3 regions of the Rheinheimera sp. ATLC3 genome follow, and region 2 is predicted to be linked to each of the others. Evidence: predicted binding sites of a transcription regulator. Region 2 holds the regulator's gene; each other region holds the start of a gene.
The links. Region 2 encodes sigma-54, which starts transcription at its own class of promoters, with help from an activator protein. Its sites were predicted from a motif close to TGGCANGNTNCNTGCTT; they were not measured.
Positions count from the first base shown of each region.

Region 1 (10,652 bases), 560 kb from region 2:
CAAATGGCAGCGCCACAGAGAAATCGCTGGCATTAAAGTTCTGGATGGCGGCAACGCGGAAGACATCCGTTTCATGCTCTGGCATATTGGCAAATTCGGGTGCCACCACCAACACTCTGTGCCCCAGTTTGCGATATTCCGCGACAAAGGCTTCAACAGAGCGGGCGACCCCACCCACATGAGGCGTAAAAGTGTTGGTAAAGATTGCAATGTTCATCCGTCAGGCCTCTGCTTTTGTTAACGTAACTGTGCTATCCGTCGCCGCAACTTTGACGGGCTGATAACCGGGTAAACACACTTCGAGTGCCGGCGCGGCCCCTGCAGCGTGCCAGTCGGCTTGCCAGCTAACCCGCGCCTGCTCCGACCCGGTTAGGGTAATTTCAATACTGACAGCACCAAAACTGGTTGGTGCCGGGCCAAACCGCACTGGGTCAGCACTACTTAGCCAGCGCTGCGGCACGCCACTGCACAGAACCAGCTGCGGGCCCTCTTCGCGTACAAAGCAGTTGCGGATCATCAGCAACCACTCTGCTGCGGCCCAGACATGATGACCATCGCCCATGCAGCCGCCCCCTGTAGCAGGATGTATCGCCTCCGGCCATTGCCCGGTTGGCGAAGCAAGTTCAGCTACCGCATCCATCAGAGTCAAATACCGTGGGTCTTTCGCTCTCAGTAACACCTGGGCGACATGCAGGGTTAGGTAAGCATTAAGGCCTGAATGAATCATGTCCTGATAGAATGCATTTTTGACAAAGCAGCGCTGTAGTAAAAACTCAACGGTATCCAGTAATCGGGGATCATCCGCAGCCCAAAGCTGAGCGGGATAGCCAGCCGCCAATGAGCCAATGGCGCCGGCGTCCAGCCTGCGGTATGGTGACGCCGGCATACCGGGGCGTTTGAGCCGCTTTTGGCAATGCGCCAGGCTGTTATCGATGGCCGCACTGAATTTGTCGGCTTCGTCGGTAAATTCCCGCTGTAACGCTTTATCAGCCGGCGCGAACATCTCTGCGGCAGCCTGCAGTCCGGCAACGCCCCAGAAATCATCCCAGTAGTAATAGTCATTCGGACCAAGGTGCTCAGCACTAAAACCCGGCGGTAGCAAGCCACCATGGGGTATGTCAGCTTTATCTGGCAGACGCTTGCGCCCTATCCAGCGGGCGCCGCTTTGTACGGCACTGTGCCAGTCCTCTGGCAGCTGCCGCCCGGTCATATCAAAGTAACGTTTGAGGATCCAAAGCACCTCGCCATTGGCATCCCATTCACCTTCCTGCGACCTGAAATACCCCAGCAGAGTTTGCCGTGGCGGAAACTGATTTAATGCCCGTTCGGCGCGATCCGTTAAACCGGCGCAAAGCAGTGCATGAATAATGAAAGCGGCATCCCTGAACCAAAAACGTTTATAGGTATAGGGGCCGGGGTAAACATCTTCCGGTGAGTGCAGAATTAACGATGCCAATGCCGCATCATATAAGAACTGATAGTGCTCATCCGGGCACACCAGTTTGCAGCACTTTTGCTTTTCCTGCAGCCAGGCATCCTGCTGGTACTGCACTTGTTGTTCTGTTGCCAGCGGCACAGACACCTCCAGCTCCTGCCATTGCTCTGCCGGCAAGGCAAACATCGCCGCTGCTGTTACCATGCCGACATCACAGACACCGTCAGCCTGCTCCTTTGCATCTTGCATATGAATGTACACATCACCCTGACGATAGGTAGACACATGATGGCGCTGTGCCGCCTGGCTGAACCGGACCTGTTTATTGTCATCCACCTGCCACGCCGTGCGGTCGGGGTTCAGTTTTACCTGATGAATAAAGCTGACGCCTTCCGGATTCTGCGGCCGCAACGCCAGCACCAGATGCCCTGACTGAGCCGATTTTGCTTTCAGCCGCAGCTTACATACCGCTACGCCGTTTTCCAGCTCTACCGAGGCTTCGCTTATCAGTGTCATCCCGTGTTCAGACGTTTTGGTGCGGACGCTGACGTTACCCGATAACAGCAACTGCTGCTGGCTTTGCAAACTGCGCGACGGTAACAGGCAGTCGCCCTGCTCTGGTACCACCCAGCTATCGAGCGACCAGCCATCCAAAAATGGCGTCAACAGCCCTCTGGGGTCAACTATCGGCAGCTCAGGACAGTCCGGCAAGCCGATAGCCGTCCAGTTTCGGTGAGTCAGATTGATATGCGTTATAGAAAAAGCCCGCGGAATAAAGGACGCATCTGAAGGGTCAAACTGACGGGAAATCCAGTACGGCCAGACCCAGTCCAGATTATGCTGGATCACCCGACTGTTGATCAGGCCGCGGGCATGAAACACTACACCAGCCCGTAATAGCTCTATCGGCTCTCCTACCTCGGAGGGCTGCGCAAAGTTATGTAAACGCGCCAGTAATGCAACCGGGTCGATAAAACCATTTTTGTGTGCGACATAACGCACTACGTAACGCCAGGGCAACCACTTTAGCCAGGTCATTGTTGCTGCTCCTTGTCGGTATATTTGGCCAGCGCGCGGCTAGCCAGACGGTTCAGATACACAATCACCGCGATAGCGGCAACCAGCCCGGCAGCATATAAGCCCCACTCCCAAACTGAACGTTCTCTGGAGGTAATATCAAAGTTAGAGATGTCAGCAATCAAGGATCCCAGATAAACGTTGTGTACACTAAAAGGGATAAAGCCCAGCAGCGAGCCGCCGAGATAACCCCGCAGCGAAAACTGGGTTAAACCAAAAAAGTAATTAGATAATTTGCCGGGGAAAAACGGGATCAGCCGGGTTAGTAATACGATTTTCCAGCCGTTTGGCGTCAGTTCGTCATTCACCAGCCGCAGCTTGGCCCGCGCCAGCACAAACTCGCGCGCGCGTCGGCCAAAGCAGTAGCGGGCAAGTAAAAATGCGACCGCCGCACCTGCTGTAGTGCCAAGCACCACATACACCGAGCCGGGGATAACACCAAACACGAAACCTGCGCCTATCGTAAACAATGCACCCGGCAACAATAGCACTACCACGGCTGCCATAATCAGCATAAACAACAGTGGTGCCCAGGGCCCCTGCTGCTTGAACCACTCCAGTAACTGCAGCACCTGTTTGTGCACATCAAAATACACCAGCACCGCGAGTAAAGCGGCAACAAACAGCAGACTGCCAACCATACCAAGTAGCATAGGCTTGCGTCGTAATTGTGTTTTTTCAGCTGAGCCAACATTGGTGCTTTTAGCCTGTTGTGCAGAAGTCACTGTATTTTCCCCTGTCATGCGCGGCCTCTGTACTCAGGCCGCTGGTTCAAGTTTGTGTAATAACGTGCGCAAAGCTGAAAAATTCTCCGGCTCAGAGGCGGCGTGCGATGCCCGCGGAGAAATATACAGGCGGCAAAGTGGTAGCTGCTTTGCCAGTTGCCAGGCCGTGCCGCACGGACAAATAGTGTCTAACCGGCCCTGCACTATATCCACAGGTATCTCGCGCAATAGCTCACAATGACGCAAGATATAATCGGGCGGTAAAAACCCCTGATGCTTAAAATAATAACTTTCCAGCAATGCCATAGGCACCTTACTGTCAGCCTGTGTAAAATGCTGCAGTGTCGCCTCATCAGTATCAAAAAAAGAGTTAACTGCTTCCCACCTTGCCCAACTGGTCGCCGCTGCTTGCTGCAGCTCCTCAGAGCCGGTTGATAACAAGTCAAAATATGCCGCCACCGGATCAGCTGCATCGCCTACCTGATGCATAAACTTCTGATATTCTTCCGGATACAACTGGCTGGCGCCGTTCAGGTAGAACCAGTCCAGCTCTTGTTGACGGCACAGAAAAATCCCCCACAACAGCATAGACTCGACGTACTGCGGATGACGCAGCGCATACAACAAGCTCAGCGTACTGCCCCAGCTACCACCAACCAGAACCAATTTCGGTAGCGACAAGGCTTTGCGCAACTTTTCAATATCATCAATCAACTGTTCGGTTGTGTTGCCGTTTAAACGCTGCTCAAACCTGCTCTGGCCGCAGCCACGCTGGTCAAAATAAACTACCGGCCGCTGCAGGCCTGAGAACAACGCTTTGTCCGTATCACTGACACCGGCACCCGGCCCACCATGCACAAACAGCAGCGGCACTTCGGTTGTTATGTCGCCGGCTATTTCATAATGCAGTTGATGACCATAGCCCACATCCAGATACGGCATTTTGCTACCCCACAATGCGAATTATTTTTTAACCCAGTTGCCTGAATCGCTTTTTTTGTAGCTTTGCTTTACGGCTGACCAGGCCACTTTGTGCGCAACCTCTTCCCGGCTGTCGTCACCGCGGCGTTTATCGGCAGAATCATATTCGTCCCATGCGCTGTTAAACGCCGCCTGATAAATTTCCTGCGCATGCTTCGGCAGATTGTCTTTCACCGAGCCGGGCAGTTCAGTTAATTTGTCGTAAGGCATTTGCCACCTCCTGCGCTTTTTAAAAAGGCTGGTTAAAAAGACGTAACGCAAAGCTCATGCCATTTTGCTGTTTTCGCTTCTGGCGCTGAACTTGCACCACAGACAGGCGATGTTCAATGACTCAGCAACGTGAGGTGATATTATGAAACTACATACCGTATCTTTACCGTTCGTCGTGGCCGGACTTTTGGCAGGCTGTAACCCTCAACCCACGCCGCCTGGCGCGCCGAAGGGGCAAACCTCTCCGGCCTCAGTACCGGCCAACGTGGGGCCGCGTGAAGAAACACTCAGTATCACAGTGCAAATGAACAACGTCAGCGCAGAAGGCGTGGGCGACAGCGCAGGCAAAATCACGGTAGCCGAAACAGCTAATGGCCTGGTATTTACACCGGCGTTAACGGGGCTGAAGCAAGGCGAATATGGTTTCCATGTGCACCAGAACCCGAGCTGTGAGCCGAGTATCAAAGAAGGCTCACAGCAGCCTGCTGCCAGCGCTGGTGGGCATTTAGACCCGGCGGATACCGGCAAACACGCCGGCCCTGATGGTGATGGCCATTTAGGTGACCTACCGATGATCCGCGTCAATAATGACGGTAATCAGCAGGCTGTTACGATGAGTGAAATGAAGCTGCAGGATGTGAAAAATCATGCTTTGGTCGTGCATCAGCAAGCTGACGATTACAGCACTTCGCCGTCGGGCAACAGTGGCTCGCCTATCGCTTGTGGAGTGATCAGATAATGCGGCAAAGACAACCTGCTGCCTCATGCAGTGGCGGCAGGTTACCGGGCAAGAATTACACACTTTGCAGTAATATTTACCCGGTGTTATCGCAGGGCTACTTAATCAGCAAATCCCAACCGGCCTGCTGTTGATATTGTACTTCCTGTTCCAGCTCGGCCCGCATCAGTGGATGTTGCTCCAGCCAGCCTGCTGGCATCTGCAATACCAGTTGTTCGCCTTTGCTGCTGATATCCACCTGCGGTAATACTTCATGCCGCCGCCGCATCGACAGGATGACAGCCAAACGCAGAATCCGCGTCAACCGCACTGTTAGCAACACTGAGGTCATCGTCTGTCGGGCGATAATATCCCGGCTGATATCGGCCCTGTGGTTATATACCAATGCCATCACCAGCTGTTGCTGCGCCCGGGTAAAGCCGGGTAAATCAGAGTGATTAATGATGTATGCACCGTGATGATGGTGGTTCTTGTATTCGATCAATAAACCAAGTTCATGCAGCAGCGCACCGCTTTTTAGCATGCTATGGCCTTCAAACTTGTTTAAGTCCCAGCGGCTTTGCAGCTGCGTTGCCAGCTCGCACGCCATTTCCGCCACCCGGTTTGCATGGCGCTGGTCAATAAAATAGCGCACCATCAGGCTGTTGACGGTACGGCTACGTACATCTGTGTGCTGTAACTGAGGCAGCATGCTGTACAATACGCCTTCACGTAGCGCACCGCCGGATAAAGTCATACCGGCAATATTCAGCTGTCGGAACAGGGCAATAAGTATGGCCAGACCGGACGGAAACACTTGCTTGCGCTCCTGCGCCAGCCCGGTGATATGCAGCTGTTCCATCCTGCCGCACGCCAAGGCCTGCTGCATAATATCTTCCAGCCGGTTAAGGGTGATAACCTCATCTTTACCTTGCGCCACCAGAATTTCCTGTAACGCCTGCACTGTGCCAGAAGCGCCGACTGCTAGCTGCCACCCGGCCTGTTTGTACTGATCGGCTATACTGCCAGCCTCTTGCTCTGCTGCAGCAATGGCACGGCTGAAATTATCTTCGCTGAGTTCATCGTCGCTGAAATAGCGCTCCAGGTAAGTGACACAGCCCATATTAAGACTGGAAAGCAACACCGGATTAAAGCCAGCGCCGATCACAACCTCAGTACTGGCACCACCGATATCAATGACCAGACGATTGCTGTCACTGTTTGATGTATGAGCGACACCCAGATAGATAATGCGGGCTTCATCCTCGCCACTTATTACCGTGACACTTTGCCCGAGAATGGCTTCGGCTTCTTTAAGAAAGGTTTTAACATTTTTGGCCAGACGCAAGGTGGCAGTGCCGACAATGCGGATGTTCTGTGGCGGAATATCCTGTAGCCGCTCAGCAAACAATGCCAGACACTCCCAGCCACGTTTCATCGCTTTACGGCTTAATACCAGATTTTCATTTAAACCCGCGGCAAGGCGTACTTTGCGTTTTACCCGGCCGATAACCTGCACCGAGCCACCAACGACTTTGACCATCAGCATATGAAAACTGTTGGAGCCAAGGTCAATCACCGCATAGATATCCTGATGCGGTGATTGCTCGGCAGCTTGCGCCGGATTAACGAGGGCGGTTGCGAGGGGCTCTTGCGCCATTACTGCTGCGTCCACCTGAGCCGCTACGGCTGCCGGTTCTGGCCTGGCCTGCGCGACGGCGAACCCGCGGCTTCGGCGTTTTAATATCGTCCAGCAGTGCGCTGGCATCATATTGTGTCACCGGGATAGGATGACGGATATAGTCTTCTATTGCTGTCAGGTTCAGCGCATAACGCTCACAGGCGAAACTGATAGCCTTACCACTTTCACCGGCGCGGCCAGTACGTCCGATACGGTGCACATAGTCTTCGCAATCGTCCGGTAAGTCGTAATTAAACACATGGCTGACTTTGGGAATATGTAAACCACGCGCTGCAACATCAGTAGCGACCAGAATGTCCAGTTTGCCACTGGTAAAATCTTCCAGAATACGCAGGCGTTTTTTCTGAATAACATCACCGGTTAACAAACCGACACGATGACCGTCAGCTTCCAGCCAGGCATGCACTTCTTCACACCAGTGTTTGGTGTTGGCAAATACAATGGCTTTGTCTGGCCACTCTTCTTCCATCAGTGTCAGCAATAATGGCATCTTGTGCTCATCTGACGGATAAAACAGCTCTTCACTGATCCGGCTGCCCGTCATCTCTTCCGGCGCGATATGAATATGCTCCGGCTGATTCATTTTTTCAAATGCCAGCTCCTGCACTTTGTAAGACAAAGTGGCAGAAAACAGCAGGCTCAACCGCTCTGTCGCCGGTGGCATGCGATTAAACATAAAACGGATATCTTTGATAAAGCCCAGATCGAACATCCGGTCGGCTTCATCCAGCACAACAACCTGAATTTGCGATAAGTCGTACAGGCCTTGTTTTAAGTAATCAATTAAGCGGCCGGTTGTGCCAATTAAAATATCTACGCCATTTTCCAGTAACTGACGTTGAGTATCGTAGCCTTCGCCCCCATAGATCAAGCCAAGGCGCAAGCCGGCTTTTTCTGCCAGCATTTTTGCATCCTGATGGATCTGCACCGCCAACTCCCGCGTGGGGGCCATAATAATGGCACGCGGCTGGCCAGACCCTCTGGGTTCATGCGTCAGCAGATGGTGGAATGTTGCTGTTAAAAACGCCAGTGTTTTACCCGTGCCCGTTTGGGCCTGGCCGGCAATATCTTTACCGGCTAATGCCAGAGGTAAACATTGAGCCTGAATGGGCGTACAATAGCCGAAACCTTGCGCATTTAAAGCGTCAAGAACCTGTGGTGCCAATGCAAAATCGGCGAATTTATGTGTAGTTAAGTGTGTTTTATTCATACGGCGCTAAGCATAACCGTTACGCTTGCAATAAGGAACAGCCACGTTTAAATTGATAACACTTTTTTGCAGCCAGGCTGCATAGCACTAGCGGAGATACAAATGAGCGAACTTATTTTACAGGTTTCTGATGACAGCTTTGAAACCGACGTCCTGAAAGCCGAAGCGCCGGTGTTAGTCGACTTCTGGGCAGAGTGGTGTGGTCCATGTAAAATGATCGCTCCGATTCTGAACGATGTTGCAGCGGAATATCAGGGCAAAGTTACCGTTGCGAAGGTTAACATCGACCATAACCCGAATACTCCACCTAAGTTTGGTATCCGTGGTATCCCAACCCTGCTGTTGTTTAAAAATGGTCAGGTTGCCGCGACTAAAGTGGGTGCTCTGTCGAAAACTCAGTTAAAAGAATTTCTCGACAGCAATATCTGATTTAAGCAAAAAGGCGTATTTTTATACGCCTTTTTCTGTTTCAACGCTGGACGCACCAGTAGTCAGCTGCTATTGTGTAGCCAGTAAAACGTTCTAAACCACGCTTGTCTGTCGAAAAACCACTTCCAAACCTTATTTTATCGAACCGATAAGCATTACCCTGTTTATATATCAACAAGAAACCCATCAATATGCATTTAACAGAACTGAAACTGAAGCCGATTAGCGAGCTGGTTGAATTGGCTGAGTCTATGGGCCTGGAAAATATGGCCCGCCTGCGTAAACAGGACATTATTTTCGCCATTTTAAAATCCCACGCCAAAAACGGCGAAGAAATTTTCGGTGATGGCGTACTGGAGATCCTACAGGATGGTTTCGGTTTTCTGCGCTCGGGTGACAGCTCTTACTTAGCCGGCCCCGACGATATTTATGTATCGCCGAGTCAAATCCGCCGCTTCAATCTGCGTACCGGCGACAGTATTTCTGGCCTTATCCGCCCACCGAAAGAAGGTGAGCGTTACTTTGCCCTGCTTAAGGTAAATGAAGTTAACTTCGGTCGCCCAGAGCAAGCCCGTAATAAAATCCTGTTCGAAAACTTAACACCATTACATGCGAATTCCCGCCTGCGGATGGAGCGTGGCAATGGTAGCCGCGAAGATATCACCGCCCGGGTACTGGACTTAGCCTCGCCTATCGGTAAAGGCCAGCGCGGTTTAATTGTGGCACCACCAAAAGCCGGTAAAACCATTTTGCTGCAAAACATTGCCCAGTCAATCGCGGCTAACCACCCTGATTGCGTGCTAATGGTATTGTTGATTGACGAGCGCCCGGAAGAAGTAACCGAGATGCAACGCCTGGTAAAAGGCGAAGTTATCGCGTCAACCTTCGACGAACCAGCCAGCCGTCACGTTCAGGTTGCCGAGATGGTGATCGAAAAAGCCAAACGTCTGGTTGAACATAAAAAAGACGTGATTATTCTGCTGGACTCAATTACCCGTTTAGCGCGCGCTTACAACACCGTTATTCCAAGCTCAGGCAAGGTGTTAACCGGTGGTGTTGATGCCAACGCCCTGCATAAGCCAAAGCGCTTCTTCGGTGCAGCCCGTAATGTAGAAGAAGGCGGCAGCTTAACTATTATCGCCACAGCGTTGGTTGATACCGGTTCCAAAATGGACGAAGTTATTTACGAAGAGTTTAAAGGTACCGGTAACATGGAACTGCACTTATCGCGCAAAATTGCCGAACGCCGCGTGTTCCCTGCCATCGACTTTAACCGCTCTGGTACCCGCCGTGAAGAACTGCTGGCATCGCCGGAAGAACTGCAAAAAATGTGGATCCTGCGCAAAATTCTCAACCCGATGGATGAGACCGAATGTATGGAATTCCTGATTGATCGACTGCTGATGACCAAAACAAACGACGAATTCTTTGAAGCCATGAAACGGCAAAAAAGTTAACTGAAAAACCGGCCTTGTTGCCGGTTTTTTATTGCCCGCAGCCTAACGCAGGCAAACAGTACATTGCTTTATTTTTAGCAGAAGGAAGTACCTGATGACACAGCCGCATATTGTCATTATCGGTGGCGGTGCGGGAGGCCTGGAACTGGCTACCCGCTTAGGTAATAAACTGGGCCGCAAAGGCAAAGCCCGCGTCACTCTGATAGACCGGAATCATACCCATATCTGGAAACCGCTACTGCACGAAGTGGCAACCGGCACGCTGGATGTTGAAATAGATCAGCTCAGCTATCGCGCCCATGCGGCCGCCCATGGTTTTGACTTCCAGCTTGGCAGTTTAACCGGTATTAAGCGGGAACAGCAGCAGGTGATCCTGGCTCCGGTATTAGGTGATGACGGTGAAGAGGTATTGGCTTCAAGAGCGCTGCAATATGATTATCTGGTGCTGGCAATCGGTAGTGTATCCAATCATTTCAATACGCCCGGCGTGGCACAGCATTGTATTTTTCTGGACAGCCCGGCACAAGCCAACCGGTTCCACCGCCATCTGCTCGACGCCTACCTGAAACTAAACTCCCCCGGTCATCCGAAAGATACGCTAAACATTGCTATTGTCGGCGCAGGCGCAACCGGGGTTGAGCTGGCAGCAGAGCTGTATCATGCCGCAGCCGAGCTCAACCTTTATGGTTTTGATGACCTGCGTAAAGA
Region 1 is NZ_CM182103.1:2,376,627-2,387,278, reverse strand. Features, by position in the region: gene AC5SV9_RS11025 (glycosyltransferase) at 1-217, opposite strand, end outside; gene AC5SV9_RS11020 (hypothetical protein) at 221-2,473, opposite strand; gene AC5SV9_RS11015 (TVP38/TMEM64 family protein) at 2,470-3,255, opposite strand; gene pip (prolyl aminopeptidase) at 3,271-4,179, opposite strand; gene AC5SV9_RS11005 (ChaB family protein) at 4,201-4,428, opposite strand; gene AC5SV9_RS11000 (superoxide dismutase family protein) at 4,571-5,167, shown strand; gene gppA (guanosine-5'-triphosphate,3'-diphosphate diphosphatase) at 5,265-6,806, opposite strand; gene rhlB (ATP-dependent RNA helicase RhlB) at 6,772-8,058, opposite strand; gene trxA (thioredoxin TrxA) at 8,161-8,487, shown strand; gene rho (transcription termination factor Rho) at 8,679-9,944, shown strand; gene AC5SV9_RS10975 (NAD(P)/FAD-dependent oxidoreductase) at 10,039-10,652, shown strand, end outside.
Region 1: AC5SV9_RS11005 (ChaB family protein) is a predicted target of sigma-54. The motif match lies at 4,474-4,490, and genes of this name have one in related genera.

Region 2 (10,652 bases):
CAGAACGGTGTTGGCCGCCGGTGCAGCCAATTGCAATTGTTAAATAGCTGCGATTATTACGTTCCAGATGCGGTAGCCAGGTACTGATAAAACTGTTTATTTGCCAGATATACTTGGCGACTACCGGTTCAGAAGCCAGATAGTCTTTGACTGGCTGGTCCAGCCCGGTCAGCGGCTTTAAATCCGGCTCCCAGTGTGGATTGGGCAGGAAACGGGCATCAAATACAAAATCGGCATCTTTAGGGATGCCATATTTAAAGCCGAAAGATTCAAACAGAATGACCAGTCGGCCGGTTTTTTGGCCCAGAATACGTTCGCGCAGCTGCTCAGCCAACTGATACACATTTAACTCAGTAGTATCAATGTACAGGTCAGCCCGGCTGGATATCGGGTCAAGTAATTGCTGCTCGCGGGATATAGCATCGTCCAGTGACATCGCCTGATGGGATAACGGGTGCAGGCGACGGGTTTCGCTGAAGCGCTTAATTAAACTGGCATGATCGGCGTCCAGATACAGAATAGTTAAATCCAGCTTTCGTGGCAGATAGGACAGGATCTCAGCCAGCTCATCGGGGTCTTGTGGCAGATTTCGAACATCTATACTGACAGCAACACGCTCGTACTGCCCCATCACTGTAGTGGCCAGCGTTGGTAGCAAATTAACAGGGATGTTATCTACACAGTAGTAGCCAAGGTCTTCCATCACACGTAAGGCAACAGATTTGCCTGAACCGGAACGACCACTAACTACCAACAGCTTCATTTTGCTGTTTCCATTGAGCTGTAGTCGACCAGCAACTGGTATAACTGCTGGTTTGTTTCTGCATGACGGATTTTTTTAGTCAGCTCTTTCTGGCTCAATAGTTTGGCGATGCCTGCCAGTGTACTTAAATGAGCCTGACACTGATCTTCCGGGATCAGAATCGCGCAGAATATATCGACCGGTTGATTGTCTATCGCGTCAAACGGAATCGTTTCTTTACTGACTACGAATACTAACACCGGCTGAGTGACAGTTTTGAGTTTGCCATGGGGGATCGCAATGCCGCCACCTATGCCTGTAGAGCCTAGTTTTTCCCGGGTCATCAGAGCTTCAAGGATACTGTACTCAGATATGTCTGGCAGGCGCTGATGTGCTAGCTCAGCAATATATTCCAGAATACGTTTCTTGCTGTTAAAAAGAACTGCACTTTTAGTGCAGTTCTCGGTAAGCATTGCGGTTAAATTCGTCATAATCTAATCAGTGTCGGGCTATTTTCTCTTTATGCTTAATGACCTGGCGATCTAACTTGTCTATCAACTGGTCTATGGCAGCATACATATTTTCATCTTCAGATACTGCGAATACTTCAGCACCATTAAGATGCAGCTTAGCTTCAGCAATCTGTTTCAATTTTTCCACGTTTAGGATCACATGTACATTGTTTATATGATCAAAGTGCCTTTCCAGTTTGGCAAATTTACTATCTACGTATTGTTTTAAGGCAGTGGTGATTTCAACATGGCGACCGGTCAGATTGATTTGCATAGACATATTCCTTCTTTTAGGCTTATTTACAGCAAGGTCTTGCGTTGATTTGACGGCGGAATATACAGAGACTCACGATACTTAGCGATGGTACGCCGCGCAACGTTAATGCCCTGTTCCATCAGAATATCGGCCATTTTACTGTCACTAAGCGGTTTGGCCGGATTCTCCGCCGCCACTAATTTCTTAATAAATGCACGAATAGCTGTCGAAGAACATTCTCCACCACTTTCTGTACTCACATGGCTGGAAAAGAAGAATTTAAGCTCAAATATACCCCGGGGTGTATGCATATATTTCTGCGTCGTGACTCGCGAGATTGTCGATTCATGCATGCCAACCATTTCGGCAACGTCATTTAACACCATAGGCTTCATCGCTTCCTCTCCGTGCTCAAAAAAAGCCTGCTGCTGCTGAACGATACAATTTGCCACTTTTAATAACGTTTCGTTGCGGCTTTCCAGACTTTTCAGAAACCATTTTGCTTCCTGCAGATGAGAGCGGATAAACTGGGTATCTGCGCTATTTTTTGCGGTACGCGACATCGCGGCATACTGCTGGTTTATACGTACTTTAGGCATAGCGTCAGGGTTTAGTTCAACCTGCCAACGGCCTTTTACTTTTATCACGCTAACGTCCGGAATAACGTATTGTTGCTCTTCACGAATAACGTCAGCGCCTGGGCGGGGGTTAAGGCTATGGATCAGCCGCATGACTTCCCGTAACTCGTCTTCTTTCAGTTTAGTCACACGCATCAAAGAACGAAAGTCACGGTTAGCTAAAAGTTCTGTATGGTCACGGATCATGCTTTGCGCAGCTGACAGGAAGGGGGTATCCGCGGCAAACTGGCGTAGTTGAACCAGCAAACACTCCTGAATAGATCTGGCACCAACCCCCACCGGGTCGAATAACTGAATACGCTTAATGACGGCTTCAACTTCGTCGGCTTCGATATCCTCTATCCCCAGCGACTCCAGAATCTCCTCGCAGCTGATGGTCAACAGGCCATTGTCGTCAATGGCTTCAATAATAATTTCAGCTATTGCCCGGTCAGTATCCGAGAAGGGCGTAAGTTGCATTTGCCAGCGCAGGTAGTCCTGTAACGTTTCACTGGTTTCACCCTGATAGACAAAATCTTCATCGCTGCCGCTGTTTCCGGCACTTACCGGCGCTGCACTAACCAAATCATCCCAGTTGTTGTCCAGCGGCAAGTCTTCCTGAATATTCTGCTCTGACATCGCTTCACTGCTGTCAGGTTCGCTCGGCTCATAGTTGTCGTCTGCTATCTGTTCTGAGTCGGTAGAGTTGAGTGAGGAAGGATCTGAGGTGTCTTTGGCATCAGCAGAAAAACTGTCATAGTCGTCTTCGGCTTCCAGCAATGGATTGGCATCCAATGCTTCCTGAATTTCCTGTTGCAACTCAATCGTTGACAGCTGTAACAAGCGTATAGCCTGCTGCAACTGCGGCGTCATGGTAAGTTGCTGTCCTAAGCGAAGTTGCAAAGAGGGCTTCATCTACTTCTACCGTTATCCTACTGAATAATGTGTTGAGATTGTTTTTCGCTAACTATAGCCTGAATTGCTCACCGAGGTATACATCACGGACCTTCTGATTTGCCAATACCTCTTGCGGTGGTCCCGACGCAATCAGCTCGCCATGACTGACAATATAGGCAATTTCGCAGACATCAAGCGTCTCGCGCACGTTGTGGTCGGTTATTAATACACCAATACCGCGCTGACACAGATGCTGGATAATCTTTTTGATATCCAGTACTGATATTGGGTCTACGCCGGCAAAAGGTTCGTCGAGCAGAATAAAAGCCGGGTCTGCTGCCAGTGCCCTTGCTATCTCTACCCTGCGCCTTTCGCCACCAGACAGGCTCATGCCAAGACTATGCTTGATATGGCCAATATGAAATTCTTCCAGTAAATCGTCTGCTATTTCTTCGCGTCTGCTGGCACTGAGATCTTTGCGGGTTTGTAATATAGCCAGCAGGTTTTCATATACCGTCAGCTTGCGGAAAATTGAACTCTCCTGCGGCAGATACCCTATGCCCTGACGGGCCCGGGTATGAATGGGGTCGAAGGTGATATCTTTGTCGTTCAGGCTGATATGACCTTTGTCTGATGGCACCAGACCGACAATCATATAAAAAGTCGTCGTTTTGCCTGCCCCATTGGGCCCGAGCAAACCGACGATCTGACCTGCATTCACTTCAAGGCTGACATCTTTAACAACTTGCCGGCCTTTGTAACTTTTCGCCAGGTGCGAAGCAACTAACTTCATGGATTATTCTTTTCCTCCGGCGTAAAAATCGTTGTTACGCGTTTTGACTCGTTACTTTCCGCACTTAGTTGCTGTTTTTCCACGTTATATTTGATAATGGACGCTTTGACAACACTACCGCTTTGCGTCAGCTCTGCGTCTCCACTCAACGTCAGAGTGCGGTTTGACGGCTCATACCGCATTTCACTTGCCGTGGCGGTAACCGGCTTACCATCCGCTAATAACTGAGAATAACTCACGGGTGAACCGGTAGCGATATATACCTCTTTGCCCTTGCCTGCACTGGCATTAATCTCCAGCTGGTCGGCTTTCATCTGTAGTGAGCCTTGTGTAATCACCACATTATTACGATAAGTCAGGACGTTTTCCTGCACTGAAACCAGATTATCGGCATCGATCTGAATTTGTTGGGTGTAGTCTGGCTGTGCAGCCATCACCGCAGAGCTGCTTAGCAGCAGAGCTAAGATAAGATTATTCTTCATTACGATATACCGTCTGCTCATGTTGTACTAACTGGAAAGTTTTGCTGGTCAAGTCAGCTTTAATGCCACTACCTTTGATATAAAAGCCTTGTCCCTGAATTAACACTGGTTGGTTGTTTTGTAACTTGTTGTCAGGGAACAGCATTTCCAGCGTATCTGTCTCAAGCCAGTCAATAAGCTCATTTTGCTGCAGGCTATCAATTCTGACCTGTTGCTCAAGGATTATTTTATCCTGGGGGAACCATACCGCGTATTGACTACTGGCTTGCCAGCTTGGCTGATGATCTTCGTTATACAGGGTATACACTGGCTTTTCAAACTGTGTAAATCCCAGTAGTTCAAAATGTTCAAGTCGTTGTGCACTGACGCTGTCTACCAGATAGCCATCACTGTCAAACAGTCGTCGGGTAATATTCTGTGCAATATAGTCAGGCATCAGTTCCTGATCGGTTTGCAAGGCATCATTGCTGTCAGTAGGTTCAAACCAAAGATAAGCAGCGGTGCCGGTCAGTATCAGAACGAGTAAAACCAGTATTTTTCTCATGTGCTACTGCCATCAAATAGGCCGAATTTATCCTGACTGATTAACAGCAGGTCGCATAGTTCGCGCACTGCACCAAACCCGCCAGGTATGCTGGTGACAAAATGGGCATGTTTGACCAGATAGGGGTGAGCATCGTTTACGGCAACAGCCAACCCGCAATGCTGCATTACGACCCAATCAGCTAAGTCATCGCCGATGTAGGCAATTTGTTGTGGCAGAAGTTGCAGTTGCTGCTGTAATTCTTCAAACGCAGCAGTTTTATTTTCTTGCCCCTGATAGATATAAGGCACGGTTAATGATGTCATCCGTTGCTGCACTATGGCTGAATTTCTACCGGTAATCACCGCCACCTCTATGCCGGCCTGGCGTAGTGCTTTAATGCCATAACCGTCCCGGGTATGGAAGGCTTTAAGCTCTTCGGCGTTATTACCCAGATAAATGCGTCCGTCGGAAAACACACCGTCAACATCGCAGATTAATAGCTTAATGTCGCGGGCACGACGCACAATATCGTTACTTACAGGGGTGTAAAGGCTGTTAAAAAGTGACATTTATAATACCCCGGCCCGCAGCAGATCGTGCATATTCATTGCACCGACAGGTTTGCCGGCATCGTCGATAATAATCAGTCCGTTAATTTTCTTCTGCTGCATTATCTGCAGCGCCTCAGCGGCTAATTGTTGTGCCTGTGCCGTGATACAGTTTCGTGTCATAACGTCAGCGATTTGGTTGCTATGGATATCATAGCGCTGGTCCAGAATACGGCGCAGGTCGCCATCGGTAAATACGCCAGCCATTTTGCCTTGCTCGTCAACAACGGCTGTCATACCCAAGCCTTTTTTTGAGATTTCCAGCAAGGCATCTTTAATTGTCGCACTGTACAACACTGCCGGCACCTGCTCGCCGGTGTGCATAATATCTTCCAGGCGCAATAACAACTTACGTCCCAGGCTGCCACCAGGATGTGATAGCGCAAAGTCATCGGCAGAAAAGCCTCTGGCGTCGAGCAAAGCGACTGCCAGTGCGTCACCCATGGCCAGTGTCGCCGTGGTACTGGCTGTCGGGGCTAAGCCTAGTGGGCAGGCTTCTTGTTCAACTTTGACACACAAGTGAGCGTCAGCCAGCTTGGCAAGGGTAGACGCCGGGTTACCTGTCATGGCAATCAGCTTGATACCAAGTCTTTTGATAACCGGCATAATGGTCAGAACTTCAGCGGTTTCGCCGGAGTTCGAAATAGCAATGACGATGTCAGCTGCGGACAACATGCCAAGGTCACCGTGACTGGCCTCACCCGGGTGAACGAAAAAAGCCGGAGTACCGGTAGAGGCCAGTGTCGCCGCTATCTTGCTGCCAATATGACCTGATTTTCCCATACCGGTGACAATGGTCTTGCCGGTGCTATCAAAAATCAGCTGACAAGCCAGATTAAAATCAGCATCCAGATATTGTTTTAGTTGTTCAACGGCAGCAGTCTCGATTTTGATTACTTCTGCCGCCCGGATTGTAAAATCAATTGTCATATTTTTGCCCCGGCGTTTACTGCGACATCGTGTTGAACAGCAAGTACTGATAACCAACAAAGCCGGATAACAGCAAGGCACCCTCTATACGATTAATGCGTTGACCTTTACCTATACGCAGAGACATCAGTAACATCGCAAGCGTTGCAGCGATCATCACATAGCTATCCCGGCTACCGGCCATGGGATCCAGCGAGTCGGGGCCAATAACGGCACCTAAGCCTAATACAGCCAGAATATTAAAAATATTGGAGCCGATAATATTGCCAAGCGCCAGGTCATCCTCACCTTTGAAGATGCCAATGATGCTGGCGGCGAGTTCAGGCAGGCTGGTGCCGATAGCGATAATAGTCAGGCCTATTACCAAGTCACTCATGCCAGCATAACGGGCGATGGTGACAGCGCCATGCACCAGTAATTGCGAGCTGGCAAGCAGAAGCAGCAAACCTATTACCACCCAAACTACCGCGCGCAGCAGTGAAATTTGCTCTGGCATTTCGCTGTTAATCTCAGCAATTAACGGATCATCGGCTTCGGCATGCTTACCCCAATATACCAACAGACAAATAAAGCCGGTGAATGCTACGAGCAGCAGCACACCTTCGGTGCGGGTTAACATATCATCGCTGATAAAGTAATAACCAAGCAGGGTACAAGCAAACAGTAATGGATACTCGCGTTTTAAGGTAAGCGAGGATACCAGTATCGGTTTGAGCAACGCGGCTGCGCCTATGACCAGCAAAATATTGGTAATATTAGAGCCTAATGCATTGCCAACGGACGTATCAAGCCGGCCTTGCCAGGCCGCACTGGCTGAAACCAGCATCTCTGGTGCGGAAGAGCCCATCGCTACTATTGTAAGGCCGATAATCATCGGAGAAATACCTGCGGTTCGGGCAACAGATGACGCACCGAATACAAAGCGGTCGGCGCTCCAGATCAGCAAAATCAGGCCAACCAACACAAAAATCACGGCTAATAACAAGGGTGACAAAATTTTTTCCCCAAATGCGCTGTCGAATCAGAGATTATTTTCCAGTTTATTGACTGTAATTGCAAAAAAAGCTGCGGTTTATCTAACGTAGCGAATTTTTAGCACAGTTTGTTACGATTTTTTGTAACGACTTTAGCGATGAAGCCGTTTACAATAATACAACCTTGGCTGCAGTATAATTGAAAACATACAAGTATGTATGTATATTGCAAACCTGTTTCAGCGAAGCCTGCCGTAAGGCAAAGAGAGTGAATTTGTCAGAAACATTGATTGATATTCAGCAATTGACGTTCAGTCGCGGCGAAAGAGTGATTTACCGGGACCTGAATATGCAGTTCGCGCGAGGTAAAGTGACAGCCATTATGGGGCCAAGCGGTATTGGTAAAACTACACTACTGAGGCTTATTGGCGGACAGTTGAAACCGGACAGTGGCAAAATTCTGTTCGGCGGGCAGGACATTCCGCAGCTGTCGCGCCATGCACTGTATCAGGCAAGAAAACGCATGAGCATGCTGTTTCAAAGTGGTGCTCTGTTTACCGAAATGTCAGTGTTTGACAATGTCGCCTTTCCTATCCGTGAACACACCCGCTTACCCGAGTCGCTTATCCGTTTGATTGTTTTGATGAAACTTGAAGCAGTAGGGTTACGGGGCGCACGGGATCTTATGCCTGCGGAATTATCTGGTGGTATGGCCAGGCGAGCCGCACTTGCCCGGGCAATAGCTCTGGATCCGGAGCTTATCATGTATGACGAGCCCTTTGCCGGCCAAGACCCTATCTCTATGGGCGTTATTGTTCGTCTTATCCGCTCGCTGAACAATGCTCTGGGGTTAACGTCTGTCGTGGTGTCACATGACGTAACAGAAGTTATGAGCATTGCCGACTATGTCTATGTTGTGGCAGAGCAGAGCGTTATCGGGCATGGTACGCCAGAACAGCTGAGGCAAAGTGACTCGCCGCTGGTGCAACAATTTCTACAGGGCGAAGCTGACGGTGCCGTGCCGTTTCATTATAAAGCGGCGCCTTATGAGACAGAATTAATGGAGTTAGCCAGGTGATCGCCAATAAGTTACAACAGCTTGGTGCAGCCACCATAAACAGTATTACCGGCTTTGGCCGCGCAGGCCTGATGCTATTCGGTGCTTTGCTTGGTAAACCGGATTTCCGTAAAGGATTTCCGCTGCTGGTTAAGCAGCTATACGTTATCGGGGTTTTGTCGCTACTGATCATACTGGTGTCCGGCTTGTTTATCGGCATGGTGCTGGCATTGCAAGGGTATACTGTATTGGTCAAGTTTGGTGCAGAACAAATGCTGGGACCTCTGGTTGCGCTGAGTTTATTGCGCGAGCTTGGCCCTGTAGTTGCCGCCTTACTGTTTGCCGGTCGTGCCGGTAGCGCCTTGACAGCAGAAATCGGTTTGATGAAAGCGACTGAGCAACTATCCAGTATGGAAATGATGGCCGTTGATCCCTTAAGACGTATTATTGCGCCGCGTTTCTGGGCCGGTGTCATCAGTTTACCTATGTTGGCAATCATTTTTACCGCCGTGGGGATTTTGGGCGGACATCTGGTCGGTGTCGATTGGCTTGGCGTTGACCAGGGTAGCTTCTGGTCTGCAATGCAGGCTAATGTCGATTTATATCAGGATGTATTTAACGGCATCATAAAAAGCGTGGTATTTGCGCTTATTGTTATCTGGATCGCTCTACACAAAGGCTATGACGCTGTACCTACATCAGAAGGTATCAGTGCAGCAACCACGCAAACCGTTGTTACGGCATCACTGGCAGTGCTCGGGTTTGATTTTATTTTAACGGCAATAATGTTTGGTGGATAACATGACCACGCGGAAAATAGAGATTTTAGTTGGTGGCTTTATCGTATTAGCGCTGGCCGCATTTTTAATGTTGTCATTAAAGGTTGCAAATAGCGGTATGGGGGCAAGTAGCGAAACTTACACCCTTAAAGCAAAGTTTGAAAATATTGGTGGTTTAAAAGTCCGCTCGCCGGTAAAAGTGGGTGGGGTTGTTGTAGGACGTGTGGCTGCCATTGAACTTGATACAACGTATTATACTCCGATAGTGACGCTGGCAATTAACAGCGATTATAACAATTTTCCTGAAACCAGCACTCTGGCGATCCTGACATCCGGATTATTAGGGGAGCAGTATTTGGGGTTGCAACCGGGTTTTATCGACGAGACTGTTGAAATTCTGGGTGATGGTGACTATATCGAAGACACTAAATCAGCTTTGGTACTGGAAGAGCTGATAGGTCAGTTTTTATTTAACCGCGGGAATTAAACATGAAATTGTACGCAACTTTTCTGGCTGGGGCATTAGCCGTTCTGAGTTATCTGCCACAGGCTTCGGCAGAAGTGGTCACCTTTACCGATCCATATAAAATGATGGAAGTGCTGGCCGACAATACTTTTAGCCGTATTGCTAAAGACCAGAGTAAAATTCAGGCTGATCCGGAAGTGTTGCGGGTAATTGTCAACGATGAGCTTGTTCCATACATCGACAGCCGTTATGCCGCACTGCGTGTTATCGGCAACAGCGCTGACCTTCGAAAGACACCTCGTGAAGATATACTGGCCTTTGTCGACGCCTTTCAGAATTATATGGTCGCCACGTACGCTGGTGTATTTACCCAATACCGTGATCAGAAAGTTATTATTGAACCCGCTGCTGGTGGTTTAGATGATCAGAAAATCATTACCGTAAAAACCAGGGTTATCGATCCGGGTAAACCAGATATCAAAATTGATTTCAAACTGCGTCGCGGTAAAGATGCAGACAACTGGTTGGTATTTGATATGGTCGCCGAAGGTATTTCATTGCTTGACAGTAAGCGTGCAGAATTAGGTAATCTTATCCGGCAGCAGGGGCTGGCTAGTGTGACAGCGCTGTTGCAGGAGAAAGCTAAAGCGCCTATTACCAAGCCTGCGGAGGAAAAGTGACGCTTAACATCGAGCAGCAAGGCGAGGTATTGTGTTTTACCGGTGTGCTAAATCGTGATACGTTAATGCTGTATTCACCGTTCAAACTGTTAAATGGCGTCTCAGAACGGGTAAATTTTGATTTTTCCGGACTTGAAAATATCGATACTGCTGGTCTGGCCTGGTTGTTGCAACAGCTAGCCGGGGCTAAGCAGCGTGGTATAGAGATCTCTTTGTGTAACGTTCCGAAACAGCTGTTATCATTAGCAGATGTAACGGCAGTCAGGCCGTTATTGCCCATTAGTAATTAAGGTTTCGTTTTGGATATTAAGCAAATAGAGCAACTGTTGTCAG
Region 2 is NZ_CM182103.1:1,820,724-1,831,375, reverse strand. Features, by position in the region: gene rapZ (RNase adapter RapZ) at 1-763, opposite strand, end outside; gene ptsN (PTS IIA-like nitrogen regulatory protein PtsN) at 760-1,233, opposite strand; gene hpf (ribosome hibernation promoting factor) at 1,241-1,528, opposite strand; gene AC5SV9_RS08535 (RNA polymerase factor sigma-54) at 1,555-3,042, opposite strand; gene lptB (LPS export ABC transporter ATP-binding protein) at 3,095-3,817, opposite strand; gene lptA (lipopolysaccharide transport periplasmic protein LptA) at 3,814-4,299, opposite strand; gene lptC (LPS export ABC transporter periplasmic protein LptC) at 4,289-4,843, opposite strand; gene kdsC (3-deoxy-manno-octulosonate-8-phosphatase KdsC) at 4,840-5,394, opposite strand; gene AC5SV9_RS08510 (KpsF/GutQ family sugar-phosphate isomerase) at 5,395-6,363, opposite strand; gene AC5SV9_RS08505 (calcium/sodium antiporter) at 6,380-7,357, opposite strand; gene mlaF (phospholipid ABC transporter ATP-binding protein MlaF) at 7,606-8,415, shown strand; gene mlaE (lipid asymmetry maintenance ABC transporter permease subunit MlaE) at 8,412-9,194, shown strand; gene mlaD (outer membrane lipid asymmetry maintenance protein MlaD) at 9,196-9,660, shown strand; gene AC5SV9_RS08485 (MlaC/ttg2D family ABC transporter substrate-binding protein) at 9,663-10,319, shown strand; gene AC5SV9_RS08480 (STAS domain-containing protein) at 10,316-10,609, shown strand; gene AC5SV9_RS08475 (BolA family protein) at 10,619-10,652, shown strand, end outside.

Region 3 (10,652 bases), 520 kb from region 2:
GGCCAGAAAGTGCCAACTGAAACAGGATTTGAGCAAGAAGTTAAATCAAACGTTGGTGGACAGTGGCTGGCTGGTAATGGTTACGACTTCACTAAAGACAGTTGGTATCAAACACCAAGTAAACGCTACAGCCTGTTTGCCAATGCAACACAGGAGTTTGGCAATGACCTGATGTTTACTGCTGATGTGTTATACACCAAACGTAAATCAGACCAGCAATTGGCGGCACAGCCTGGCGATATTATGCTGGACGTTTGCGGCGCACCGGGTGCTGACCTGGTGAACTGTATTACCTTAACACCTGGCATGATTGCAGGTGGTATTGAAGCTGATGACACCGGTCGTGTAAACTACCGCCGCCGTACTACCGATGTCGGCCCGCGTATTTATGCACAAGATACTGATACGTTACGTTTATCTGCTGGTTTAGCCGGCACGTTGGACGTACACACTGGCATGAGCTGGGATCTGTCTTACACTTTCGGTAAGAATGAAGCCGATACTTCAGTGGCAAATTCTATCAATGCCGTGAAGATGGAAAATTCTGTTTATGCTAATCAGGCCGCCTGGTTTAGCGGTGCGCCACTGACACAAGCGATCACTGATGACATAAGCTACTTTGAGCAGGCCTCTGGTGGTAACAAACAACATATCGTTGCCGGTGTATTAAGTGGTGACCTGTTTGATTTAGAAGCCGGTGCAGTTGGCTTTGCTATTGGTGCAGAATACCGCCGTGACAGTGGTTACTATAACCCGGATCCGGTAATTGTTGCCGGTGAAAGCACCGCAGCGCAGCAAGATCCAACCAATGGTAGCTATGATGTTGTGTCGTTCTATCAGGAAGTCAGCGTACCGTTCAGTGAGAAACTGACCGGTGAATTTGCTCTGCGTTTTGACGACTACTCAACCTTTGGTAAGGCCAGCACCTGGAAAATTGGTTTAACCTACGAAGCAACTGACGAGCTGATGTTACGCGCTGTAGCAGCAACCGGGTTCCGCGCGCCGAATGTCAGCGAGTTGTATGGCGGTAACACCGGCTCGTACGACTATCTGGATGACCCATGGGGCAACGAGCAAGACCCGCAAATTCTGGTGAATTACACGTCAGACTCAAACATTCAGCCGGAAGAGTCAGAGTCTTTCACTGCTGGTTTTGTATTATCACCATCACAGATCGAAGGTCTGTCGATGACGGTTGATTACTGGCGTTTCAAAGTATCTAACGCTATTACCCGTTTAGACGCGCAGGCTGGCCTTAAAAGCTGCTTCGACGGTGATGTGACCGCCTGTGAAACTTTTAGCATTACATTAGACGGTGACTTGTCAAACTTCACTAACCCGCTGACTAACGTGGGTAATCAGGATACCAGTGGTATCGACGGTAACATCAGTTACCGCTTTGACGGCCTGGGTTTAACCTGGAAAATCAACAACGATATTACCTGGTTACTGAAGTTTAAACAGGACGGTATCGAGTACACCAATACTATCGATGGTAACTTTGGTGGCTATGCTGAACTGCGTAATAACTTCAGCATTCAGGCGGGTATGGACGACTGGAATGTAACCTATTTCAACCGTTACATCGGCAAGAGCGAGTATCTGGCTGACGGTTCCCAAATTGACTCAGTGCTGTATCACAACATCTCTGCCAGCTATTTCATTACCGACGGTTTAAGCGTATCGCTGGGTGTGAAAAACCTGACAGACGAAGAGCCTTCACGCGTTGCGAACGGCAGCGATGGCGGCACCGTACCGGAAGTGTTTGACACTATTGGTCGCCAGTTCTTCGGTGGTATCAGCTACAAGTTCTAATTTGTTTGTCGAACTTTGACAAAACCCGCCTTGATGGCGGGTTTTTTTGTGCCAGTTTTGGTTATTTGGTCTTACCAATTTCGTTGCCCATTTTGTAATCAATCAGTGTTGAGTACTAACAGATAACGCGCTAGGGTGGTGCAAAATCCAGTAAACGAGGCAACGGAAATGGATCATTACGCAGCATTAAAATCGAATGTTGGCTTATTGGGTACTAAGCTGGGCGACACTATCCGCAGTCAGTTAGGGGATGCAGTGCTGGAGCGGGTAGAGCAAATCCGGCTGTTATCTAAAGCAGCGCGTCAGGGCGAAGAGTTACAGGCTGACAAACTAAAGCAGGTACTGCATAGTCTGAGTGACGATGAACTGTTACCGGTAGCGCGGGCTTTTGCCCAGTTTCTTAATTTGGCTAACCTGGCCGAGCAGCACCACACTATCAGCCGTATTGGCCATGCCAGCATTGAAAAGCCCGAGCCGTTACAAGAGCTGTTCAGTTTGCTCGAAAACAAAAAGCTCGACAATGCTAAGGTGGATCAGGCTGTGGCCAGTTTATCCATTGAGTTGGTGCTAACAGCCCATCCAACAGAAGTATCCCGCCGTACCCTGATCCATAAACTGACCGAAATTGCCGCCTGTTTGGCTGAGCTGGAACATGAGTTGAGCCCGGCACAGCATCAGGCTGTCGAGTTGCGTTTAAGTGAGCTGATTGCCCAGGCCTGGCACACGAATGAAATCCGTGAACAGCGGCCAACGCCGGTGGATGAAGCAAAGTCAGGTTTCGCTGTGATTGAAAGCTCGTTATGGCGTGCCATACCCGATTTTCTGCGTGAATTGGATGCCAAACTGTTAAGTGCCACCGGCAAAGGATTAGCGCTGGATGCGGCTCCGGTAAAATTTTCGTCCTGGATGGGTGGAGACCGCGATGGTAACCCCTTTGTTACATCGAAAGTGACCCGCCAGGTACTGTTACTCAGCCGCTGGAAAGCGGCGGATCTGTTTTCGCAGGATTTGGATTTACTCAGCAGCGAATTATCAATGTTTCAGGCCAGCCCGGCATTGCGTGACATTGCAGGCGACAGCAGTGAGCCGTACCGGCAGGTACTGAACACGTTGCGCAGCGGCTTGCTGCGCACCCGTGACTGGCTGACTGAAGCATTAAAGCATGATCGGTTACAACGGCCACAGGACCTGATTTGGCATAACGCTCAGTTACTGGAGCCGTTGTTGCTGTGCTATCAGTCGCTGCTTGATTGCGGTATGGCGGTTATTGCCAATGGTAAGCTGCTCGATACGCTGCGCCGGGCCTATGCTTTTGGTTTAACGCTACTAAAACTGGATATCCGCCAGGACGCAGGCCGTCATGCTCAGGTATTCAGCGAGCTGACACAGCATCTGGGCTTGGGCGATTATGCTGCCTGGGATGAAAGCGCTCGTCAGGCATTTTTGCTGGCCGAGTTGGCCAACCGTCGGCCGTTGTTTCCAAAGAACTGGCAGCCGTCAGCTGATGTACAGGAAGTGCTCGATACCTGCGACATCGTTGCCCGCCACGGAAATGAAGCGCTTAGCACCTATGTGATCTCTATGGCGGGTAAACCGTCTGATGTGTTGGCGGTACAGCTGCTGCTAAAAGAAGCGGGTATCAGCTTCCCGATGCCGGTAGCGCCTTTATTTGAAACCTTGAGTGATTTACAAAACGCACCTGACTGCATGCGTCGTTTACTCAGCATTGACTGGTACCGCGGCTATATCAACGGCAAGCAGGAGGTAATGATTGGTTACTCCGACTCGGCTAAAGATGCCGGGGTATTCGCCGCTGCCTGGGCGCAATACAGTGCACAGGAAGCGTTGGTTGCTATTTGTCAGCAGGCCAAAGTACAACTGACACTGTTTCATGGCCGCGGTGGCACTATAGGCCGTGGCGGCGGCCCGGCTCATGCGGCGATCTTATCCCAGCCACCCGGCTCGCTGGCTGGTGGATTGCGCGTAACAGAGCAAGGCGAGATGATCCGCTTTAAGTTTGGTTTGCCTAAATTAGCTGAGCGCAGCCTGGCGCTTTATGCCAGTGCAGTACTGGAAGGTATGTTGCTGCCGCCACCGGTACCGAAACAAAGCTGGCGTAGCCTGATGCAACAGCTGACAGATGACTCCTGTGAGGCGTACCGGGCTATTGTCCGGCACAATAAAGACTTTGTGCCTTATTTTCGTGCTGCTACACCCGAGCAGGAGTTGGGGCAGTTACCACTGGGCAGCCGGCCAGCCAAACGCAACCCCAGTGGTGGTGTAGAAAGCCTACGCGCTATTCCATGGATCTTCGCCTGGTCGCAAAACCGCTTAATGCTGCCAGCCTGGCTTGGCGCCGGTTCGGCACTGGCTAAAGCAGCTAAAGCCGACAACGCTAAACTGCTTGAAGAAATGCAGCAACAATGGCCGTTCTTCGCAACCCGGATGTCGATGCTGGAAATGGTGTTTCTCAAAGCAGACAGCGATATTGCCGCCTATTACGACAAGGTGCTGGTGCCGGACGAGCTGAAACATCTGGGTGAGAGCTTGCGTAATCAGCTGGCAGCCGATCGTGACCTGCTGTTAGAGCTTATTCACAGCGATACGTTAATGGCAAAAGAGAGCTGGATCCGAGAGTCTATTATGCTGCGTAACACTTATGTTGACCCGTTACATATTCTGCAGGCTGAGCTGTTGCACCGCGTGCGGCATCAGCCAGAGCGGGTAAACCCGATGATTAGCCGGGCACTGATGGTGACCATTGCCGGTATTGCCGCTGGTATGCGAAATTCAGGCTAATTGAATTTTTTAAATAAAAAACACTCTGTCTTTACTAAAGTCTTTTACTGACAGAGTGTTTTAGTTCAAGTTATTTGCTCTTTTTAGTTCTACGTTTGCAGCCTACTGCAAAGGCACCGCTTAGTAACAACGCTAATGTAGATGGTTCAGGAACTTGGCTTGGAAGTGCTGAGCTTGTCAGTTTGAAATTGCCAAAGACGACCTCGTCTGCGAGTTGCTCAGAGTTAGTACCTGTCGGTGACAACACTATGCCAAAGTAGTTTTGGCCATTGCTTAACGCATCGGTAAATAATGAAGAGGTTATACCAATATAATGCTCAGAGCCAACTAAAGAAAATGAATTTAATAAATCAGAGGTGTTGTAATAATCTGAATATGAAATTGTTGAGTCTGACTGGAAGAAATAATATACGTCAAAAGAATCATCGTATAAAGAGTCGTTGCCCCATACCAACTCAGCTGGAGAATAAAGATTCTCGAAGCTCAAAGTAATTTGCTCGTCAATCCAAGAATCATCAAATTCAAAAAGTGCTATCCCTCTTGTTATTTCAGAATACCAGTACCCCATTCCGGCATTTCCATTAGAGCTTGAAAGGTGGTTGTGATCACCATTTGCAATTGTACGTGTAATATTGCTTTCGATTATTGTTGCACTGCTAGAGAAAGACAATATAAAGATTAGTGTGGTTAACAATTTGTTCATTTTTGCCTCCTTGTGTTTTGGCGAAATTCCTATGAGCATTTTTTATGCCATCAAATTTAATTTTTGTAAACAAAGGCTTTGATGAGACACTTTATCTTGGTTGTATGAAATGCTGACATTTGGTTCTATTGTTTTGTTTCTTTTTTGTTGTTAAAAGTCGATTGGAGGTAATGTATACTTTGATCAATCCAGAGTTTGATTTTTTATGCCAAGTATTAAGTATATAGTTATGAATCCTACACGATCATTCACCAATTGTTCTATGTCCCATTAAGGTGATCTAAACGCCATGTTGCAATACGTAGTTTCCGCTTTATTGTCAGCAGTAGCTATGGCCAGTAGCGGTATTATTGCCCGCTTTAGCGGGTTGTCGGCTGCCGAACTGACCTTCTATCGGCTGGCGGTCGGCGCTTTATGTCTGCTGGTGTTTGTTGGCTGTACCGGCCAGATTAAAACCCTGAAGGGTATGCCTGACTGGCGGATGGCCGTAAACGGGCTGCTGCTGGTTGGCTTTATGCTGACCTTTTTAAGCGCCATTGAATATATCAGCCTGGCGAATGCCATTATGCTGGTTTATCTGGCGCCGCCATTGTCTGCCTTTGTTGCACACTGGCTGCTGGATGAAAGGCTGGACTTACCTGACAGTAGCCTGATTGCCTTGTCATTTTTCGGCTTTGCCATGCTACAGCAATTTAAATTCGATCTGGTGCTAAATGCCGACCAATTTCCGGGTTTAGTGTTTGGCCTGATGTCGTTACTGGCTTACAGCGGCTTTTTACTGCTGAACAGGCGCTCGTTGCCGGCACACTCGCAATTGCAGCGCACCTTTTATCAGCTGGTGATCGGTGCCTGTTGCATGCTGCCTTTTCTGGGAGCCATACCGGTACCGGACCAGCAGACGCTGATCTGGGTAGCGCTGGCTGGGCTCTTCCCCGGCTTTATGGCTATTTACTGTGCCATAGTGGCACTGCAGCATCTGCCAACCCGGGTATATGCTACGTTGGCCTATATGGAGCCGGTAACGGTTATTATTGCCGGTTGGTGGTTATTTCACGAAGCGCTAACTTTATTGCAGCTGGCTGGCGTGGTGCTGATTATGCTCACCGGCCTGGCGCTGGCCTTACGGCATAAACCGGCCAGAGCCGTGCAGCAGCTGCTTGAGGGAAAAACACCCCCGCTAATCAAAACAGCAGACCCCGATATTTAGCCCTTACTGTTGGTGTGCCTGGTAAGCAAATTTTCTTCATCTGAGGTCCGCAGCTCAGTCTGCAATTGCTGCTGCATAGTGTCGTCGGTGGTGACGTCCACGTCTTGCCGAGCCGCCTGCTCAGAAGACGATGTAGCCTCAGTGGGCGCAGGCGGTTCAGCATTGCTGATATCTGCCATATGAATACGGTAGATAGGTTCTGGCATTTCAATACCGGCGTCGTCAAATGCCGATTTAACCAGGCGGATGGCTTCGCTGCGGGCTTTTAAAAAATCGGTATTACGCTGATCTATCCAGCCAAAAAACTTAAGCGCTACTGCACTGTCGCCCAACTCGTTAATCAGGCAACGTGGTGGCGGGTCGGCCAGAATACCGGGCATGTTGGTCAGCGTGGCAATACCCAGTTGACGTACCTGTACTAAGTCCAATGTAACTGATACCCCGACATCAAACTGAAACCGCCGCAACGGATTACGGGAAAAGTTGGTCATTGCCAGCGTAATAATATCGCTGTTCGGAATGCGCAGGTGATTGCCGTCATACGTCATCAACACCGTGTCACGCGAGGTTAAGCGCACAACGCTGCCGGTGAAATCGCCCACCTGAATTTGATCGCCAATGGCAAAAGGGTTGCGGGTACTCAGCAGCACACCAGCCAGGTAGTTTTCGACAATATTGCGAAACGCAAACCCCAGTGCAATGCCGATAACACCAGCAACGCCCAGCGCCGCGCTGACCAATGCAGTTGCATCCAATAGCTCCAGAGCAATCAATACACCTATACCCGTAACCAGAACCCGGATAAAACGCACACCAAGATTTGAGGCCAGCTCGGTAAGGCCGAACCGCCGCAGCCAGGTACTATGCCGCGCCAACCAGCCGCCAAGCCAGGAAAAACACAGCACTGCCAGCAGCGCTAACACCAAAAGAGGTAGCATTTGCACGGCCTTGGTCAGCATCTGCTCAAACTTTTCAGCCGCCGGTGCTAATCTGGAGCGCACAGCCAGTTGTTCCTGCAGCATGTCCTGTACATACACCACACCGTCTAACCGGCGGGCGATGGCAAGCGCTTCGTCTTTAAGCTGTGCATTGGCAACTTCACCACTTAGCGTCAGCACTCCAGACTCCGTATTTGCCGTTATTTTTTCCATACCGGAAATAGCAGACGTGATAGCCAGCAGCCGGGCCGTTATCGCTTTGTCGCTGGTGGTGCCTTCGACTTTTATCGGTGTGTCTTCTGCAACACTAGCTTGTGCAGGAACCAGTTGGCTATAAGCAGGCAGGCAGATCAGTAAGGCAGCAATTAACAGTCGTTTCATTCAGGCTCCGGCTCTATGTCAGTTAACGGCCAGCTAACTATAGCAGCCATGCAATTATCACTGCACATCAGCTGTTTGCATTACCACCTGACGTTATTAATGAGCTGAAATATTGCCATAAAACAAAGCCGCCTTCTATTGGCGGCTTCGTTTTACACGACTAGCTGCGTGGCACAAAGTCCAGCACAGTGGCATTGATGCAGTAACGTGGTTTACCGTTTGGGCCATCGTTAAACACATGGCCTAAATGAATACCGGATACCTTAGCGCGGATTTCAGTGCGGCGCATGCCGTAGCGGTTGTCGGGTTTTTCAATGACCGCACCGTCAACCGGCTTGGTAAACGACAGCCAGCCCGTGCCCGAGTCAAAACGGTCGCGGGTGTCAAACAGTGCGGCGCCACTGAGTTTATCGACAAAGGTACCATCAGGTGTGTTTTTAAATATTTCGTACTGCTTGCAAAAGCGGCCGTCTGTGCCTTCGTCAAAGGCAACATTAAAGGCTTCGCTGTTGCCCAGCTTAAACTTACCCAGCAGCAGATAAAATTCTACCGGGCTTAAATAGCCCTGACGGCCAAACACTTCTTTGCCGTCCTGCAGCAGAATAATAGTTGGTGTGGCCCAGGTTGGGGTTTTAACTGTCAGGCCATCAAGATTACTGGCATAACGAAAATGCAGCGGTATATCGCCGCTGTATTTACTGGCAACATCGGCTTTGAATTTTTCGCAGTAAGGGCAATAGTTTTCCGAATCAATCACCAGAATGTGCTGGCCTCTAAGCAGGGCACTGTTGTCGGTAGCAGCAGTTTTCGTGGCGCTGTCACTGGCAAAGCGCACACCGGTGGAATGGTCGGGGCAATAGCCGTTGGGGTTTTTCGCAATATAGTCCTGATGGTAGTTTTCAGCCGGGAAGAACTGGCGCAAAGGTTTTATCACAGTGGTAATTTTACCAAAACCCGCCTTAGTCAGTAGCGGCTGATAAGCCGCCAGCACCTGTTGCGCAGTGTCATATTGTGCCTGGCTGTTAGTCAGGATCGTTGAGCGGTACTGGGTGCCGATATCATTGCCCTGGCGGTTAAGCTGAGTAGGGTCGTGCATTTCAAAGTAGCGTTTCAGCAGCGTATCGAGGCTGATTACGGCGGGGTTAAAACTGATTTTAACCACTTCGGCATGGTTATCCGGGTTGTGTTTGTTGCGATACTGCGTAATGGCGCGGTAAGTTGGCTCCACCCCATTACCGTCGGCATAACCTGAAACGGCATCTATCACACCCGGCATGGCTTCGAAGCGTTTTTCGACACCCCAGAAGCAGCCCGCGCCTACCACTATGCTGTCAAGATGTGAGGTAGCAGGCATGGTTTCTGCCTGCAGGGATAAAGTGCTGCCGGCAACTAACAGCGATAAGTAAAATGTTTTTAACCAGGATATTGTCATAACGGCCTCCGGTTGTCTGTGGTATGGGTATACTCTTATCAGACAGGCAAAAGGCCATTTTGCTTTCAGCGATGCTGCTTTATGTTCTAAGGATCATTGCTGGTGGGCAAATTCACTAATATGCTGCAGCGTTTTATCAATGTCAGCACTGCTGATATCTAAGTGACATACCCAGCGCACCCGCTTAATCGCACCGTTGGCGGTTTGGTAGTTGCTGGCAGTAAGCGAAATACCGCGCTCGGCCAGATATGGCAGTAACTGAGCGGCCAGTTCAATTTCAATATCGGTGAACAGAATATTAGTCTGCACCGGCAGCGGTGTCAGTTTACCCTGTAGTGCGGGTAACTGCGCTGCCAATACCGTTAAACCGTCAGCCAGGCGCTGGCAATTGGCATGATCCTGTGCCAGCCGGTCGATATTGTTTTCCAGTGCATATAAGCCTGCGGCTGCCAGAATGCCGGTCTGGCGCATACCGCCGCCTAACATTTTACGTACCCGCCGGGCGCGGGCAATAAACGCCTCTGAGCCCAGCAACAAAGAGCCAACCGGGCAGCCAAGGCCTTTGGATAAGCACAAGGATACCGAGTCATAGCCCTGACACAATTCGCGTGCCATTTGCTGTGGCGTGGTATTGTGCCGTGGTGCCAGTGCAACAGCGGCATTCATCAGCCTGGCGCCATCAATATGGCAGGCCAGGCCTTGTTTTTTTGCCAGTTCAGACACTGAGCGCATATATTCAAGCGACAACACTTTGCCACCGACCGTGTTCTCAATCACGATAAGCCGGGTGCGGGCAAAGTGTGGGTCGTCCGGTTTAATGGCGGCAGCAATATCACTCAGCAGCAGGCTGCCATCGCTTTGCAGCTCCAGGGGTTGCGGCTGGATAGACCCTAGCACGGCCATGCCACCAGCTTCCCATTTGTAGGTATGCCATTGCTGGCCGACTATCGCTTCATCACCGCGCTGGCAGTGGCTCATCATCGCAATCAGGTTGGTTTGGGTACCACTGGGTGCGAACAAAGCAGCGTCAAACCCAAGCAAGTCTGCGGCAAAGCGCTGCAGCTGCAGCGTGGTTGGGTCATCATTAAATACGTCATCTCCGAGCTGGGCGTTGAACATGCGTTCTTTCATTGCCAACGAAGGCTGGGTGACGGTATCGCTACGAAAATCGGCCATAAGAAATCCTTAACATCAAAACGGGCGGCTACTTACCATTAAATAGCAGCCTGAGAATTTTATTAGGTGCGATCAGATATTTGTGTATCGCCAGTGTCAGAGCCAGTGTTACGGCAACAATCAGACAAAACCCGACTAAGGGGGGTAAGCCAGCATTGATCAGCAGCAGCCCTAAGCTAATAACGATCACATGATGAAACA
Region 3 is NZ_CM182103.1:2,343,188-2,353,839, forward strand. Features, by position in the region: gene AC5SV9_RS10835 (TonB-dependent receptor plug domain-containing protein) at 1-1,815, shown strand, start outside; gene ppc (phosphoenolpyruvate carboxylase) at 1,984-4,614, shown strand; gene AC5SV9_RS10845 (PEP-CTERM sorting domain-containing protein) at 4,685-5,317, opposite strand; gene AC5SV9_RS10850 (DMT family transporter) at 5,607-6,524, shown strand; gene AC5SV9_RS10855 (mechanosensitive ion channel domain-containing protein) at 6,521-7,843, opposite strand; gene msrA (peptide-methionine (S)-S-oxide reductase MsrA) at 8,004-9,275, opposite strand; gene ltaE (low-specificity L-threonine aldolase) at 9,369-10,451, opposite strand; gene AC5SV9_RS10870 (acyltransferase family protein) at 10,480-10,652, opposite strand, start outside.
Region 3: AC5SV9_RS10845 (PEP-CTERM sorting domain-containing protein) is a predicted target of sigma-54. The motif match lies at 5,351-5,367, and genes of this name have one in related genera.